Regions from separate parts of the Vallitalea longa genome, predicted to be linked through region 3. Evidence: predicted binding sites of a transcription regulator. Region 3 holds the regulator's gene; each other region holds the start of a gene.
The links. Region 3 encodes Rex, which represses fermentation and respiration genes when NADH is low (regulators of the CRP and FNR family bind a similar motif). Its sites were predicted from a motif close to ATTGTTAANTANTTAACAAT; they were not measured.
Positions count from the first base shown of each region.

Region 1: a site for Rex is predicted at 2,152-2,171, ahead of QMG30_RS20675 (NADH-quinone oxidoreductase subunit NuoE family protein). Genes of this name have one in related genera too.
Region 2: a site for Rex is predicted at 1,806-1,825, ahead of QMG30_RS08025 (iron-sulfur cluster assembly scaffold protein). Genes of this name have one in related genera too.
Region 4: a site for Rex is predicted at 2,411-2,430, ahead of QMG30_RS01180 (oxidoreductase). Genes of this name have one in related genera too.

Region 1 is NZ_BRLB01000019.1:52,291-56,518, forward strand. Features, by position in the region: gene QMG30_RS20665 (GntR family transcriptional regulator) at 1-267, opposite strand, end outside; gene QMG30_RS20670 (rhamnulokinase) at 277-1,734, opposite strand; gene QMG30_RS20675 (NADH-quinone oxidoreductase subunit NuoE family protein) at 2,214-2,699, shown strand; gene QMG30_RS20680 (NuoF family protein) at 2,713-4,228, shown strand, end outside.
Region 2 is NZ_BRLB01000003.1:17,564-21,791, forward strand. Features, by position in the region: gene QMG30_RS08020 (ABC transporter permease) at 1-1,281, shown strand, start outside; gene QMG30_RS08025 (iron-sulfur cluster assembly scaffold protein) at 1,853-2,545, shown strand; gene QMG30_RS08030 (GGGtGRT protein) at 2,558-3,559, shown strand; gene QMG30_RS08035 (TRAP transporter substrate-binding protein) at 3,916-4,228, shown strand, end outside.
Region 3 is NZ_BRLB01000020.1:15,840-20,067, reverse strand. Features, by position in the region: gene QMG30_RS20960 (NAD(P)H-hydrate dehydratase) at 1-47, opposite strand, end outside; gene acpS (holo-ACP synthase) at 72-437, opposite strand; gene QMG30_RS20950 (coiled-coil domain-containing protein) at 434-1,048, opposite strand; gene QMG30_RS20945 (redox-sensing transcriptional repressor Rex) at 1,270-1,902, opposite strand; gene QMG30_RS20940 (helix-turn-helix domain-containing protein) at 2,236-2,631, opposite strand; gene abc-f (ribosomal protection-like ABC-F family protein) at 2,851-4,228, shown strand, end outside.
Region 4 is NZ_BRLB01000001.1:294,423-298,650, forward strand. Features, by position in the region: gene QMG30_RS01165 (alpha/beta hydrolase) at 1-132, shown strand, start outside; gene QMG30_RS01170 (serine hydrolase domain-containing protein) at 293-1,279, opposite strand; gene QMG30_RS01175 (MerR family transcriptional regulator) at 1,376-2,209, opposite strand; gene QMG30_RS01180 (oxidoreductase) at 2,471-4,228, shown strand, end outside.

The DNA of each region.
Region 1 (4,228 bases), on a different contig from region 3:
ATCATGAAAAATCAAATCTACTCTATTAGTTGTATCTTGTTTATGATAAGAAAAATCTTGAACGAATGTACCTACCCCTTGAACTCTGTATAAATAATTTTCATGTACTAGTTCATCTATAGCTTTTCTAACTGTAACTCTACTAGTATCAAATAGTTTACACAGCTCGTTTTCACTGGGAATAGTTTCTTTTGTTTTATATGTTCCATCCTGAATATGTTTCAATACATAATTCTTCAGAGTTTTATACTTGGGTTGAACATCCATATTTTCACCTTATTTTATTAATTCTATATATTTATTATATTTTGTTCTTAGATCATCAGCATTTTCTGGTACAAATCTAGAGATTTCAATGGAATTTCTCACAATTTGTCTACCTTGCTTAATATCTTCTATTTCTCCTAATCCAATTCCTTGAAGTAATATATTACCCATGGACGTAGCTTCTTTCGGTCCTGTTATCACTTCTTTTTCAGTTGCATCAGCTACTAACTGACATAATAATCTGTCTTGGATTCCTCCTCCAAACATATGTATTGTATTATATCTTTTATGAGTTGCTTTTTCAATACCCTCTATAGTATATTTTATTGTCAAAGCAAGACTTTCCTCAATTACACGAACTATCTCGCCAATGGTTTCTGATACTTTTTGTCCTGTTTCTTCACAGTATTTTTTAATTTTATTAGGCATATCCGAAGGAGAATAGAATAATTTGTCATCAGGATTAATGATTGATGATGTTTCTGCTTTCAATCCTTCTTCAACCATTTCACCAAAACCTATATTGATACCGTCTTTATTCCACTGTCTCTTGGATTCTTGAATCAGCCATAGTCCCATTATATTCTTGAGTAGATTGACTTTTCCACCTATTCCACCTTCATTGCTAAGACCGTACTTCTTGGTTGTTTCATTAACAAGTATGTCATCATTTTCAACACCAACCATTACCCAAGTACCTGTAGCAATAAAAATGAAATCGTCATCAAGTGCAGGAATTGCGGCAATCGCAGAAGAAGTATCATGACTTCCTACACTTACTACTTTACAATCATTTATATCCAGTTCTTTTTTAATACTGTCCGTTAATTCTCCTATTTCCTTACCTGGTTGGATTATTTCAGGAAATATATTTTTTGCCAGACCAATCTTCTCTATCAAGTCATAATTCCAATCCCCATTACGGTAATCATACAACTGTGTAGTTGTTGCGATGGTGTATTCAGCTTTTTTGACTCCAGTCAATATATAATTGAATAAATCAGGCATGAGAAGCATTGATACAGCATTCTCAAGTCGGTATGCATCTTCTTTCTCAGCTAATAATTGATATATTGTATTATACTGATTACAATCAATACCGCTTACGTATAGCAGTTCATCTTTACTAATGTATTCGAAACATTTTTCAATCATATCATCTGTTCTGTTATCTCTATAATGGAAAGGATTATTGATAAGTTCACCTTTTTCATCTATCAAACCATAATCAACGCCCCATGTGTCTATACCTATACTTTTTATATCTTCTTTATTGTTTTTGCAAATCAAAAGGCATTTCTTGATTTCATGTACCAATCTCAAAAAATCCCATTGTAAATGATTCTTGAGTTTCACAGGTTCATTGTCAAATCTATGTACTTCCTTCAAAATGATTTTATTATCTTTTAACTCTCCTATAATACCTCTTCCGCTACTTGCTCCAAAGTCGAAAGCCAACATTTTCATATATAATCACCCCATATTATATTATTGTTTCACTTGTAGTTACTTGTAATTACAAGCACAATTATAATATACTTGATTAATTAATCTTTGTCAATTGAAAATGTCACCAAGCTTTGAATAAAAAGATTAGTGACATCATTAATTAATATATCATAATAGGTAATTCAAAAAAATGATATTTAAATTACTTAAAAAATTTGAAACTTATGCATACACAAATATTTGAGCTAAATTTTATAAATATTAACTAAATATATAATATTTTTTAGTTATAATTTATTATAAAATACTTTAGTTAATTAAAATAAACTAGATTTTTACATACAAATTTGACATAATACATAAGTAGGGATATAATGACAATTAATGACAAATATATATACTTTTTTAGTGAAATGAGGTGAATACAGTTAACATATTGTTAATTTTTTAACAATCTTTTTGTAGGTTAAAGTATTAATTAAAAGGAGTTTAGAGATATGAATAATAGTTCAAGTATAGTATTATCGGAGAATCAATGGTATGAAATTGATAAAATAATTAAAGATACTGGTAATGATCAACATAGATTAATTCCTATGCTGGAAAAAATTCAAAATTATCTAGGTTACATACCAGTATGTGTTCAAGAGAAAATATCTAAAAAGACAGGTATTCCAGAAGCTGAGATTTATGGTGTTGTATCTTTCTACTCTTATTTTACGATGGAACCTAGAGCAAGACATAGAGTACAAGTATGCCTAGGAACAGCTTGTTATGTAAAAGGTGGAAAAGAGATAGCTGATAGAATTAAAACTCTATATAATGTAGAAGCTGGACAATCTACTACTGATGGTCGTTTCACTTATGAAGAAGCTAGATGTTTTGGAACTTGTGGATTAGCACCTGTCATAGTTGTAGATGGTGAAGTTTATGGCAAAGTAAAAGTGGAAGACATTGAACAAATATTAGGACAATATAAATAAAGGGGGAATAAAGTTGATAGTTAACAAAATATCAGATTTAGAATCAATAAAAAACAAGACACTAGAAATGACTAAATTAGATTCCGTCAAAAAAACTGCAAGAATCACTGTTCATATGGGAACTTGTGGAATAGCTTCAGGCGCAAAAGATGTTTTAAACAGCTTGAAGAACAAATTAAAAGACGAACATATTAAGAATATAGAAATTAAAACAACAGGATGTATTGGTATATGTTCCAAAGAACCATTAATTACGGTTGAAAGATTTGGTGAAGAACCTATCATATATGAATATGTTAATGTAGAAAAACTTAATGAAATATATGATTCACATATAAAAAAAGGAAATGTAATAGCAAAATATGCTCTAGCTAGAGGTAAAGAAGTAGAACTCGAAGAAAGAGTTGACAATAATGGTCATATAGAATCTCAAAAAATAGTAGATTCATCTATCAAGGGCATAGAAGAAATACCTTTCTTCCGCAAACAAAAAAGAATCGTCATGAGAAACAGAGGAGCAATAGATCCTTATAAAATCACTGACTATATATCAAGAGATGGATATATGGCAGCATATAAAGCAGTTACAGAACTTGATAGTCAAAAAATAATCGAGGAAGTTCTTGATTCTGGTCTAAGAGGTAGAGGTGGAGCTGGCTTCCCTACAGGATTAAAATGGAAATTTGCTTCCAAAGCAGATAGTAAAGAAAAATACATAATATGTAATGCTGACGAAGGTGACCCAGGTGCATTTATGGATAGAAGTGTCTTGGAAAGTGACCCTCATTCAATCATAGAAGGTATGATAATAGCTGCAAAAGCAGTAGGTGCTACAAAGGGATTTATATATTGCCGTGCCGAATATCCTCTTGCTGTAGAAATATTAAACAAAGCATTATCACAAGCAAGAGCTTATGGCATATTAGGTAAAAATATATTTGATAGCAATTTCGATTTAGATATAGAAGTATATGAAGGTGCTGGAGCTTTCGTATGTGGTGAAGAAACTGCATTGATACACTCTATTGAAGGAAAAAGAGGAAATCCACGATTAAAAATACCTTATCCAGCCCAAAAAGGTGTATTCTCTAAACCAACCGTTATTAATAATGTAGAGACTTTAGCTAATATTTCGCCTATCATTTTAAATGGAAGTGACTGGTTCAGACAAATAGGTAGTGAAAAAAGTAAAGGAACAAAAGTTTTTTCAATAACAGGAGATATCAACAATGTAGGTTGTGTTGAAATACCAATTGGAACCTCAATAAAAACAGTGCTTGATGACATTGCAGACGGTACTCAACAAGGAAGCACAATAAAAGCAGTACAATTAGGTGGCCCATCGGGAGGATGTCTACCAGCCAACTATTTTGATACACAATTAGATTATGAACCATTACAAGAACTAGGTGTAATTATGGGTTCAGGCGGTATGATTGCGATAAATGATAAGAAATCTGCTGTAGATATCGCTCGTTTCTTCATGAATTTCTGTGCAGATGAATCTTGTGGAAAATGTTTACCTGGCA
Region 2 (4,228 bases), on a different contig from region 3:
CAGCATATGGTTAATGCGCTTTTTGTAATTAATGTATTTATTGTACTTGGTACCGTAATTGCAGGTACTTATGGATTATTCTCATATTTTCTAGTATTTATAGTAAGAATGCTGAAGAAAAGAAAGAAAATATTATATAAGGGTAATAATATATTAGCGATTTCAAATATAGCTTATAGAATCAAAAGTCATACGGTTACTTTTGCAACTATCGCTATACTTAGTGCTTCTACTATAGCGGCATTAGGAATGGTAGATAGTGCGTATTATGATTTTAAAACCAATGAAGCTGAGAATTACCCATATACATTCACTTATAAATATATTGATGAAGCAACTAATGATAAGGTGTTAGACATAGTTAACAATAGTGATAAAAATGAACTTATAGGTAATATGAAGATTGATAGGGCTAAAGTTAGTGGTATGATAAATTATGATTTTGAAACAAAAGTAGCTGAATGGAATCTAGGAAGTGATCAAACATTTTATACAATTTCCAATTCTACTTTTAATAAAATGATGGATATCAGAGAAATGGATAAGCAGATAAAATTAAAAGATGATGAGTGTGTTCTGAACTTTTCAAGTGTCCAGTTGTATGATCTCCATAAATTGAAAGGTTCTACAATAGACGTAAATGCCAATGACATATCAGCAGGAAAACTGACTATCCAAAAATTATATAAACAAAGTATTGTAAAAAACGGATATGATCCTATGTATTTAGTGGTTAGTGACAATATTTATGATAAAATCATTGAAAGTGGAGCTGAAACCAATAGTTATTATGCTGTAAAAGTAACAGATCCACTTGATAGCAAAGAATTATCAGATGAAATAATTAAAACTGTTCCAGCCGATAATGGACTTACTACATACTACTATCATTTTAAAGATGCGAATGAAGCTTATGTAACTATACTTTTTGCAGTATTTTTTGTGGGAATTATTTTCTTGATATCAACAGGAAGTATAATATATTTCAAATTAATAACTGAAGCTAATGATGAAAGAGACAGATATACAATACTAAGAAAAATCGGTGTAAGTAAAAAAGATATAACAAGGTCTGTCAAGAAGCAGATATTACTGATGTTCTTGTTACCGCTAATTGTTGGTCTCTGTCATTCAGGATTTGCACTTAGTGCATTTAATCAAGTATTGAATGCTCATATATTAACTCCTGTAATTGTTACTATGGTAGGGTATTCAGTAATTTATTTAATATATTATTTCCTTACTGTCAATTACTACAAGAAAATCATATTAAAAAAATAATTATTATCTTTATTTTTCATTTCAATATTAGATTTAAAAAAATGATTGCTGCTTTTGTAGAATGAAATTATAGTAGACATTAATATATTCATTCTACTAAGCAAACCTTTTTAGGGCTGTCTTAAAATATTAAGTGGCTCTTTTTTTAATTACTGAATGATAACTAAAACATAGCATATAAGGTAATAACTTGAAGATTATCCTGTTTGTTAAGTTATTAACTCAATTTTCCCGACATTTAATTTAATGCAGGTAAATAAAGGTTATAGGTTTGGTTTACGCAATAAAAAGTTAGAAAAAATACTTATATTCTATTCTGAAAAGCCTTTTGATTAGCTTGTCTACATAGAATATTGAAGTGGGAAAGTTGATATATCAACTTAAACTATTTAAAAAAATATTATAATAGCAATTGTAAAAATCCTTAAAATTAGTTATAATAGTCTGGGAAAACCTAAAATATGACCTTATTTGTCATTTTCAATATTGTCATAGGTTTTAATATAACAAAACATAATTATGTATTTGATAAAAATTTATCAATATGACTAATCAAGAGAGGAAGATATTTATGAACTACACTCATGAAGTGAAAAACATGTGTTGTGTTGCAAAAGGTCCTAATCATGGTCCAGCACCAATTCCTCAAGAAGGAAAATGGGTTCAATCTAAAGAAGTAAAAGACATTTCTGGTCTTACTCATGGTATTGGCTGGTGTGCACCTCAACAAGGAGCATGTAAACTTACTTTAAATGTAAAAGATGGTATTATTCAAGAGGCATTAGTTGAAACACTTGGATGTTCAGGAATGACTCATTCAGCTGCTATGGCATCAGAAATTTTACCAGGAAAAACTATTTTAGAAGCTCTTAATACTGATTTGGTATGTGATGCAATCAATACTGCAATGAGAGAATTATTCTTACAAATAGTTTACGGAAGAACTCAAACTGCATTCTCAGAAGATGGACTTCCAGTAGGTGCAGGTTTAGAAGATTTAGGAAAAGGTCTTCGTTCTCAAGTAGGTACTATGTATGGTACACTTGATAAAGGTCCTCGTTACCTTGAAATGGCAGAAGGCTATGTTACTAAAATCGGATTAGATGAAGATGATGAAATTATTGGTTATGAATTCATTCACTTCGGTAAAATGATGGATATGATTAAAACTGGTATGGACGCAGTAGAAGCTATGAAAAAAGCTACAAGCATATATGGTAGATTCACAGACGCTGTTAAAACAGTCGATCCAAGACAGGAATAGGAGGTTAGTAATATGGCATTATTTGAAGGATACGATAGAAGAATTAAAAGCATTGAAAAAACTTTAAAAGAAAATGGCATCGGTTCTATTGAAGAAGCAAAACAAATATGTGATGAAAAAGGAATTAATGTAAGTGAAATTACTAAATCTATTCAACCTATTTGTTTTGAAAATGCATGTTGGGCTTATACTTTAGGTGCAGCAATTGCTATAAAAAGAGGGATTAAAGTTGCAGCAGATGCAGCAGAAGTTATTGGAGAAGGATTACAAGCTTTCTGTATTCCTGGTTCTGTAGCTGATCAAAGAAAAGTTGGTATTGGTCATGGTGGTTTAGGAGCTATGCTTCTTAGAGAAGAAACTAAATGTTTCGCTTTCTTAGCTGGTCATGAATCATTTGCTGCTGCTGAAGGTGCTATCGGTATTGCACGTTCTGCAAACAAGGTAAGAAAACAACCTTTACAAGTAATTCTTAATGGACTTGGTAAAGATGCAGCTTATATTATTTCAAGAATCAATGGATTTACTTATGTACAAACACAATTCGATTATAATACAAGTGAATTAAAAGTAGTTAAAGAAAAAGCTTATTCAAATGGAGAAAGAGGAAAAGTTAGATGTTATGGTGCTGACGATGTACGCGAAGGTGTTGCAATCATGCACAAAGAAGGCGTAGACGTTTCTATTACTGGTAACTCAACTAACCCAACTCGTTTCCAACATCCAGTTGCTGGTACTTATAAAAAAGAATGTGTACAATTAGGTAAAAAATATTTCTCAGTAGCTTCAGGTGGTGGAACAGGTAGAACTCTTCACCCAGATAATATGGCTGCTGGACCAGCTTCATACGGAATGACAGATACAATGGGTAGAATGCACTCAGATGCACAATTCGCTGGATCTTCATCTGTACCAGCCCATGTAGAAATGATGGGACTTATTGGTATGGGTAATAATCCAATGGTTGGTGCTACAGTTGCAGTAGCTGTTGCAGTACAAGAAGCAATGAATAAATAATAATCATATTTGATTAAGAAAATCTCTAACTATAATTGGTTAGGGATTTTTTTATTTAATAGAAGTTTTACTTTCTGTTTTCCTCGAAATCTTTTTATGAGGTATAGCCTATTTATTATTTCAATAAATGTATGATTGTGTATGTTTAGTGTAAAAAAATGCTATGAAAATACCAAAATGCTATTTTGCATTATTAGGTTGAATATATGTCTTGAAATGGCATATAAGTGAAGAAAATAGTAAGATTTTATAGAGATTTAACATTATTAATAAGCTATAATTCTTATTGTACTAGATAAGCTAAGTTTGTTGATAAGCTTATATGTATAAACTTAAGATAATTAGGAGGAAGACTAATGAAAAGATTTATAAGCTTGTTGTTATGTACTATAATGATTTGCTCTATGTTTGTGGGGTGTAGTAATAAATCAAATGATGATTCAGCTAAAGATGATACAAAAAAATCTGATGTGGTTAATGAAAATGATACATCAGAAGAAGTAACATCTAACAAAAATGATGGGGATGAGAAGTCAGAAACAAAAGAACCGATAATCATGAAATTTGCACATGCCCATCCTGCAGGTTGTCCGAGAGACCAATCAATTCAGTATTTCAAAGAGATAGTAGAAGAAAAAACTAATGGAAACATTATTGTAGAAGTATACC
Region 3 (4,228 bases):
GTATATCTATCGATTTCTCTCATTTCACTACTACTGACAACTTTCATACTATGACATCTCCTTTTTCTTATCTACTCACCTAAGGCTGTAGCAATAACATATTCCTTAGAATGAGATATAGAAACATGTATTCTGGAAATATTAAGCTTTTCAGCTAGACTTCTAGCATTATTATATAGAATCACATAAGGTTTACCCATATCATCACGTAGAACTTCAATATCCGCAAGAGAAAAATCAACAAATCCTGTACCAAGAACTTTTGAAACAGCTTCTTTCGTAGCAAAATTACCAGCTATCGTCTCAGGTCTAAGATTTCTATCTTCAAACAATCTGTTTTCATTCAATGTAAAGTATTTTTCTAGGAATCTTTCATTTTGGATAGCTTTTTCTATTCTGCTTATCTCTATGATATCGTTACCAATCCCTTTTATCATTTACTTCCTCCCAGATATTTCTTATCATATAATTCAATGATTTCATACCCGACTAAATCATGCATATAAGAATATAATCTATCATATTCTTCCTTAGCTTCTGTTTTTCTTACTGCCTTTTCTTTTAATTCTTCCCTAACTTTGTTAATCCATTCTTGTAATTCATCCAGTTCATTTTTAGTATTGAACATACGCATATAACAATCCTGCATAGTATATTCCAATAATTCTTTATTAGTGATTTGAATCTCTTTTGGTAGGGTTTCCATTCTCTCTTCCATTTTATCTAATTTAACTTTAATATCACTAATGTACTTTTTACTTTTTTTCATTTCATTTATAGCAGTATCGTCTTCATCTTCTATGGCTTCTTTCATATTATCAACAATATCTACCATCATCTTCTTTTTGAGTAAAGAATATTCTTTTAGATCATTAGTCAATTGACCTTGTTCACCAACTAATTTATTGAGTTTTTTTTCTAGATCTGATATTTTTTTTGATTTTCTGTTATTACAAAATAGCTCATGCCATCTATTATCCAAAGTTAATATATGGACTTTTTTTTCTATATTTATTGGTTTCTCAATCTTCTGTTTAGAAAAAAACATATATTCACGTCCTCATTATTTATATGTAGTAAAATAATATCTACTTAACTTGTCTTATTAGTTAAAATATAAAGATAGTAGTGTTAAATAAAAATCAACCTATACTAATTATATCGTAACAAATCATTATATTCTATAGCACAATATAATTAAAAGGTACCCAAAATATGAGTACCTAATACCTCTAAGAATAGTTATAAATCTACAAAAATAACAAGTTTTTATATTGTTTCTTTTATATTGTATGAAAGGGTCATCAAACTATCTAATAGATGAACATTTTCTACAACAACATTTTTATTAGTTAATTTTAAGTCTATGGGAGCAAAATTCCATATACCTTTTATTCCGTAATTAACTAAATCATTAGCAACCTTAGGTGCTTTTTGTTTAGGTAGAGTAAGAATCGCTAAATCAATCCTATTCACTTTAATAAATTCTTCTAACTCATCTAGATCTTTAATCTCAATACCCCTTACAGTAATACCAACAAGTCTTGGATTCACATCAAAAAGTCCTTTGACTTCAAAACCTCTTTTATCAAAATTAGTATAGTTAGCAAGTGCTTGACCTAAATTACCCGCTCCAACAATAATCGTGTTGTATTTATTTTCTAAACCAAGTATTTTACCTATAGCGTTGTATAGATATTCAACATTGTAACCATAGCCTTGTTGCCCAAAGCCGCCAAAATTATTTAAATCTTGTCTTATCTGTGAAGCTGTTACACCCATTCTATGGCTTAATTCTTTAGAGGAAATTCTTACAACATCATTTTCCAATAAGTCTCCTAAGTATCTGTAGTATTTTGGTAATCTTTTGATTACCGCTGTTGATATTTTCTTTTGTATCATATAATCAATCCCCAATCCTTTGATACTATTTTGGAACTTTTATAAAAATAATTATATATGTTTGTTAAATCTATGTCAAATAATGAATTACTGTTTTTCCCATATTGTTTATAGGTTATTACAATAAATATTATCTACCCAACCATTGTATTTAGTAGATATTCACACAACATTCACTATATGTCTATTGCATACAATAGTTTTTCTGTAGATTATCATATATTATTTTATATTTAGAAGCTTTTTATAGTAGATATGACTTATAAAATATTTTAATGTCCTTAAATTTATACATCTTTCCTATATCTAGTATAAAAGCTCTAAAATAGTTAATTATAAGAGTTCCTTACCTAAATAGTTATTAATAGCATCTTTAGTTTTTTTTGTATAGTTTGCATCAGTATATAAAATTCTTTGAATTGTCCTTTGAGATAAATTAGCTTCTTTGGCGAGATCTTTAATGGTTATCTTATTTTCAACCATAAAATTACCTAGCTCTTTCCTTTTTATCTCATCTTTTTTGTATTGCCTGTTATAAAAATATGTTGTATTAACTTTTGAACTAATCTGACCTAATTTTCTTTTACGTTGATAATCAAGGCATTTTTCACACTGTTTAACACCTCTAATAAGTGATTCTTGCGATAAAGGCTTCCCACATCTTATACACTGCTTTCTCTCCACACGAGCTTTTCTCAATTTCTTCATATAACCTGCATTACGACTCAAGTCATCATCCCCTTTAGAAAAGTTCTTTTATCATATATATGTTGTCCAAAAGAATTTTATTCTTATGTAAATAAAATAAACTAGTAAGATAAAATAAACTAAACTTTTATTATCATCTATATACTAACCAAAATAACGTAATATTAACCTATAAACTTTTCAAAACCAATGATTAATGGTATCATAGTATGGTAATTTTATTATTTATAGGAGGTAACTATGATTTTATCATGTAAAAATATATGCAAAGCATTTGTAACGAACACAGTACTAGATAATATAAGTTTTTGGTTAGAAAAAGGAGATAAAGCTGCTATAGTAGGTATTAACGGAGCTGGTAAATCAACACTATTTAAAATTATAACAAATGAACTAGAAGCAGATTCAGGACAAGTTATAATTAACAGCATGACTAAACTTGGGTATCTATCACAAAATAGTTCTTTATCTTCAGAAAAAACCATATACGATGAAATGCTCCTTACATGCAAAGATATCATTGATATGGAAAACACCCTAAGAGATTTAGAAATCAAAATGTCTCAGCTTAGTCATGATAGTGAAGCCATGGATTCATTAATGAAATCATATTCTAATCTTCAGCATACATTTGAAATCAATAACGGATATAGCTATAAAAGTAATATAAAGGGTGTCTTGAAAGGACTTGGTTTTTGCGAAGAAGACTTTTCTGCTAACATATCCACTTTATCAGGTGGACAAAAAACAAGAGTAGCTCTTGCAAAAATACTTCTCGAAAAACCTGATATATTACTTTTAGATGAACCGACTAACCATTTGGATATTAAAGCATGTGAATGGCTGGAAGGCTTTTTGTGCAATTATCAAGGTACAGTTATAATTATTTCTCATGACCGTTATTTTCTAGATAAAATAGTAAATAAAGTGATTGAGATAGAAAATACTCACTCACAAATATATAACGGTAATTACAGTTTCTATATAAAACATAAGTCAATAAATGAAGATATACAAACCAAACATTATATAGAGCAACAAAAAGAAATTAGAAGGCAACAAGAAGTTATCCGTGAACTTAGGTCTCATGGTAGAGACAAACTCATAAAACGAGCTCAAAGTCGCGAAAAACAGCTTCAAAAAATTAACATGATCGATAAACCATCATATGTAAATGATAGTATGCATCTTAAATTATCACCTAGAACAATTAGCGGAAACGACGTCCTTACTGCAACAGATATATCAAAGTCCTTTGATAACAAGCATCTTTTTTCGAATCTCGTTTTTCAGATCAAAAGAGGTGAAAAAGTTGCGCTGATTGGAGATAACGGTACAGGAAAAACAACTTTGTTCCGTATAATATCTCATCAACTAAAACAAGATACTGGTGATATATCCTTAGGAGCTAAAGTACAAATTGGTTATTATGATCAAGAACATGCTACCCTAAATCAAAATAATACTTTGATTGAAGAAATTTCAGATGCATATCCTAATATGACTTCCGGACACATACGTAATACACTAGCAGCATTTTTATTTACAGGTGAAGATGTATTCAAAAGAATATCAAGTTTGAGCGGAGGAGAAAAAGGAAGATTGATTCTCGCTAAAC
Region 4 (4,228 bases), on a different contig from region 3:
AGAGAGGCTTTGATACGATTGATGCCAAAATCTACAGTTGTTAATAATATAGATGGCGGGCACCTTGCTTTAATGATCAACCCAGAAAACTATATTGATATGATTAATACATTTATCTATGAGAGAAATTAGTTCTATATATGAGTTTGTGTTTATGCTAGCTATAGATTAAAAAAGTAAAGGTGTAATTGTGTAATCAATACCTTTACTTTAAATATGTAGAATATCTGTTTTCAAACAATATTTCTTATGCATTTTCTTGATGATAGAGTATATATAACCTTATTCACTATTAACGATTTTCAAATATGGGTTCAATATGTTCTTTTATAAGTTCTAAACTATCTTTTACATCTTGTCTAAAAAATGCAGCAATAGAAACCACTATTTTTTTCTTGGCATTGAAATAAATCACATTTCCTCCATCTCCCATAGCTGCACAGGCATGTTCATCATCATCAATAATCCACCATAAATATCCATAGGAAAGATTCATTTCTTCCCATCGGCTATGCTCCTTCATACTCTCGTCGATCCATGCTACCGATACAATTTGCCTTCCATTCCACATTCCCCTATTTTGATACAATTGCCCTATCTTAGCCATATCCAAAGGAGAAAGAGTAAGTCCCCATCCTCCTGTATTCACTCCATTTGAATCAGCAACCCAGCCACTGATGTCATTAGCTTGATTAAATGCTAGTTGTTCTTCTTTGCTATGAAAAACCACATTATCCTCAACAGTTATTCCCAGTGGTGAAAATAAATTTTCTGTTGCGAAATCAAGCACAGATTGCCCAGTTGATTTTATAAGGATGCCCGATAGAATATCTGGTCCAATGAGAGGAGTATATTTAAATTTTCCTATCTCTCCCTTACCTCCTAATAGATCAAGAGTAAATTTTACCCAATCATCACTAGTGAAATATTTTATGTAGGGTACAGAAGAATTATATTTGTAAGGAGCTGTCATTGTCATCAGATTCTTAAGTGTAACATTCTGTATTGTTTTTTCTCCTCTTTTGACTATGTAATCAGGAAAGAAATCCAATACTTTCTGGTTGATACTTTTGATATACCCTTTATCCATGGCAATCCCCATCAATATTGAAACGATGCTTTTTGTTACTGAGTAAACATGTAACCGGCTAGTATTATTACAGTCATTAAAGTACTTCTCATACAGTGTTTTACCATCTTTTAGTACAACCATACCTGCAATATTATTATGCTCATTGTTTATTTTCTTTTCCAACTCTTTTACTATTTCTTGATTCATATAATCTTCTCCTTTATAAGTTATTGTCTTTTCAACTCCATCATATTTCTTAGTTCCTATTCTAATATGAAAGTTGAGTAATCGTAGCTTATTAGTCTAGTTATTTGACACTTTCTTTTTGACAGGATAGTATATTTCAGTTATGAGTTCACTCTCTTTTTGAACTTGTGAAGGGTCAGTTACATACACTTCATAGAGGGCGTTGTCAGATTCATATCCTTCCTTTTCTGCCCATTCACGTTGTTTAGTATATACAGAAGATAAGTTAGAATAAGAGCCATACAGAACTGTCTTCAAACATAGTCCTGGGTTAAAATCTCTTGTACCTGTAACATACTCTTTTACCGGAATGGCAAATTCTGTGTCCAAACCGAATGGAGTAAATTCTGGGCTATGAAAAAGTACCATTGGTGGGGCAAACATGGTTAGTTTATCATTATTAATTTTTTTGAATAAATCAGTAAAACAATTACCATATTCTTCAGCAAATTCATATTCAAGAACCATTTTTCGGATAGATAAAAGATACATCTTAGGTACTTCCACAAGCCTAACATCGATATCCTCAAGATATGACATCATTGATTTTCCTTGTTTCAGATTTGATATATCATCATTCAGTTGGTCTAGATTTCTTTTAATATCCTGTACTTGTTTCTCCATTTCTTTTCTCTTCTTGGTAAGAACTAAATAAAGCTTTTCATCCATTGATTCTTCGGATTCCAGGATTGTTTTGATTTCTTCCAAAGAAAATTTGTATGATTTTAGTCGGTTGATAAACAACATGGTTTCTAATTGTTCAATGGAATAATATCTATAGCCATTTTCAGGATTGATTTCAACAGGCATGATTAACCCTATTTCTGCATAATAACGAAGGGTTTTAGTAGATACCTTGCATATATTCGAAAACTCTCCAATAGATAACATAGATTATCCTCCTTTCAGCGTATCCTGTATGTTTACCATTATCTTACACCTTGCCCTAAGGGTAAAGTCAAGGGAGGATTTTATCTTTTAAAATCTGCAACTACTTATGCTAGGTGGACACTACAAATTTTAGTTGTGGACTGAACAAATTTTTTCTGTTTTATTAAGGCTTTTAAATCAAGTATAATTTAGTTAATGATTTGTGTCAAAAATTTAACAAACTATTTATAGGTGTAAAATAACTTAAAGGAGATGCTAAGTATGCCTAAATTCAATAATTATCCAAATATATTCAAACCATTACAAGTCGGTAATATGACAATTAAAAATCGTATTACATTCACTCCACTTGTTTCTTGTCATGCGGATGCGGAAGGAAGAGTTACAACAGAACTCGTTGATTTTCTTGGAGCTCAAGCTAGAACTGGTGCTTCCGTTGTAACAATTGGAGCCACAGCAATTGATGCTGAAAAAGCAGAAGATTTTCTAGGTGCATTATCAATTACAAGAGATAAAGATATCATGGGACTTTCGCGACTTGCAGAAGAAGTGCATAGATTTGGCTGTAAATTATCAGTAGAGCTCAATCATGCTGGACGTGCTGCACATACAGATTTGCTTGTAGGAGATGCCTTAGCACCATCAAATATTCCTCTTCAAGGAAAAGCTAGATATATAAAAGAGTTAACTCAAAGAGACATTGATGACATTATTAATAAATTCTCTGACTGTGCATACAGATGTATGGTTTCAGGATTTGATATGGTAATGCTACATGGTGCACATGGTAATCTTATTGCTCAATTCCTCTCACCATTAAGCAATAAACGTACTGACTGGTATGGAGGCAGTCTTGAAAATCGTATGAGATTCCCACTCGAAATAATCAAAGCCATCAGAGCAAAATGTGGAAACAAGATTGCAATAGATTTTCGTATTAGTGCAGATGAATGTACACCTGGTGGTATGAAGGTTGACGAAGTTATTGAATTTCTTAAGGTAGCTCAAGAAGATCTAGATATGGTTCATATATCAAGAGGATTAATTGTAGACTTGAACTATGCTAAGTATACGTTACCAACTTACTTATCTGAGCATTGTGTAAATGCTGAAAACTCAGCTAAGGTAAAGGCTGCTCTTGATATACCAGTATGTGTAGTTGGAGCTGTCACTACTCTTGAAGAAGCTGAAGAAATTCTAGAAAAGGGACAGGCTGATGTTATTGGTATGGCACGTGCACTTTTAGTTGATGGTGAAACTGTAACCAAAGGCTATAGAGGTGAAAGTAATAAAATCAGACCTTGTATGCGTTGCTACAATTGTATAAAATCAATTTTTCCAGGTTGGCCAGTCCGTTGTAGTCTAAATCCAGTTGTAGGTCGTGAAACAAAATACAGGACAATCCAAAAATCAGATAAGAAAAAAAATGTTATGATTGTTGGAGGTGGTGTGGCAGGAATGATGGCTGCGGAAACTGCTGTAAAACGTGGACATGATGTTACTATTTATGATAAAGCTAATCGTCTTGGCGGGCTACTTCATGAGGCAAGCATATTACCATTCAAGAGAGATTTAAAGAGATATCTTGATTGGCAAGTAAAGAATATAGAGAACTGTGGTGCCAAGATAATTTTAAATACAGAAGTAACTAAAGAAATAGTTGAACAGGTTAACCCTGATGCCCTTGTAGTATGTACAGGATCTACACCAATAATTCCACCAATAGATGGAATTGATGGAAAAAATGTAATTTCAGTGTTTGAAGCTGATAAAGGTAATGTAGAAATAGGAGAAGAAGTAGTTATCTGTGGTGGTGGACTTTCTGGATGTGAAAGCGCATTAGCTCTAGCACAAAAAGGTAAAAAAGTAACTGTTGTTGATATGATGCCAGTTGAATCATTGTGTAGCGAAAACTTTATAGTTAACAAAATAGACTTATTTGATTTACTAAAAGAACACAATGTTAAATTGATCGGTAATGTTAAAGTTGAGAAAATCAATGAAAACGGTGTTGATATA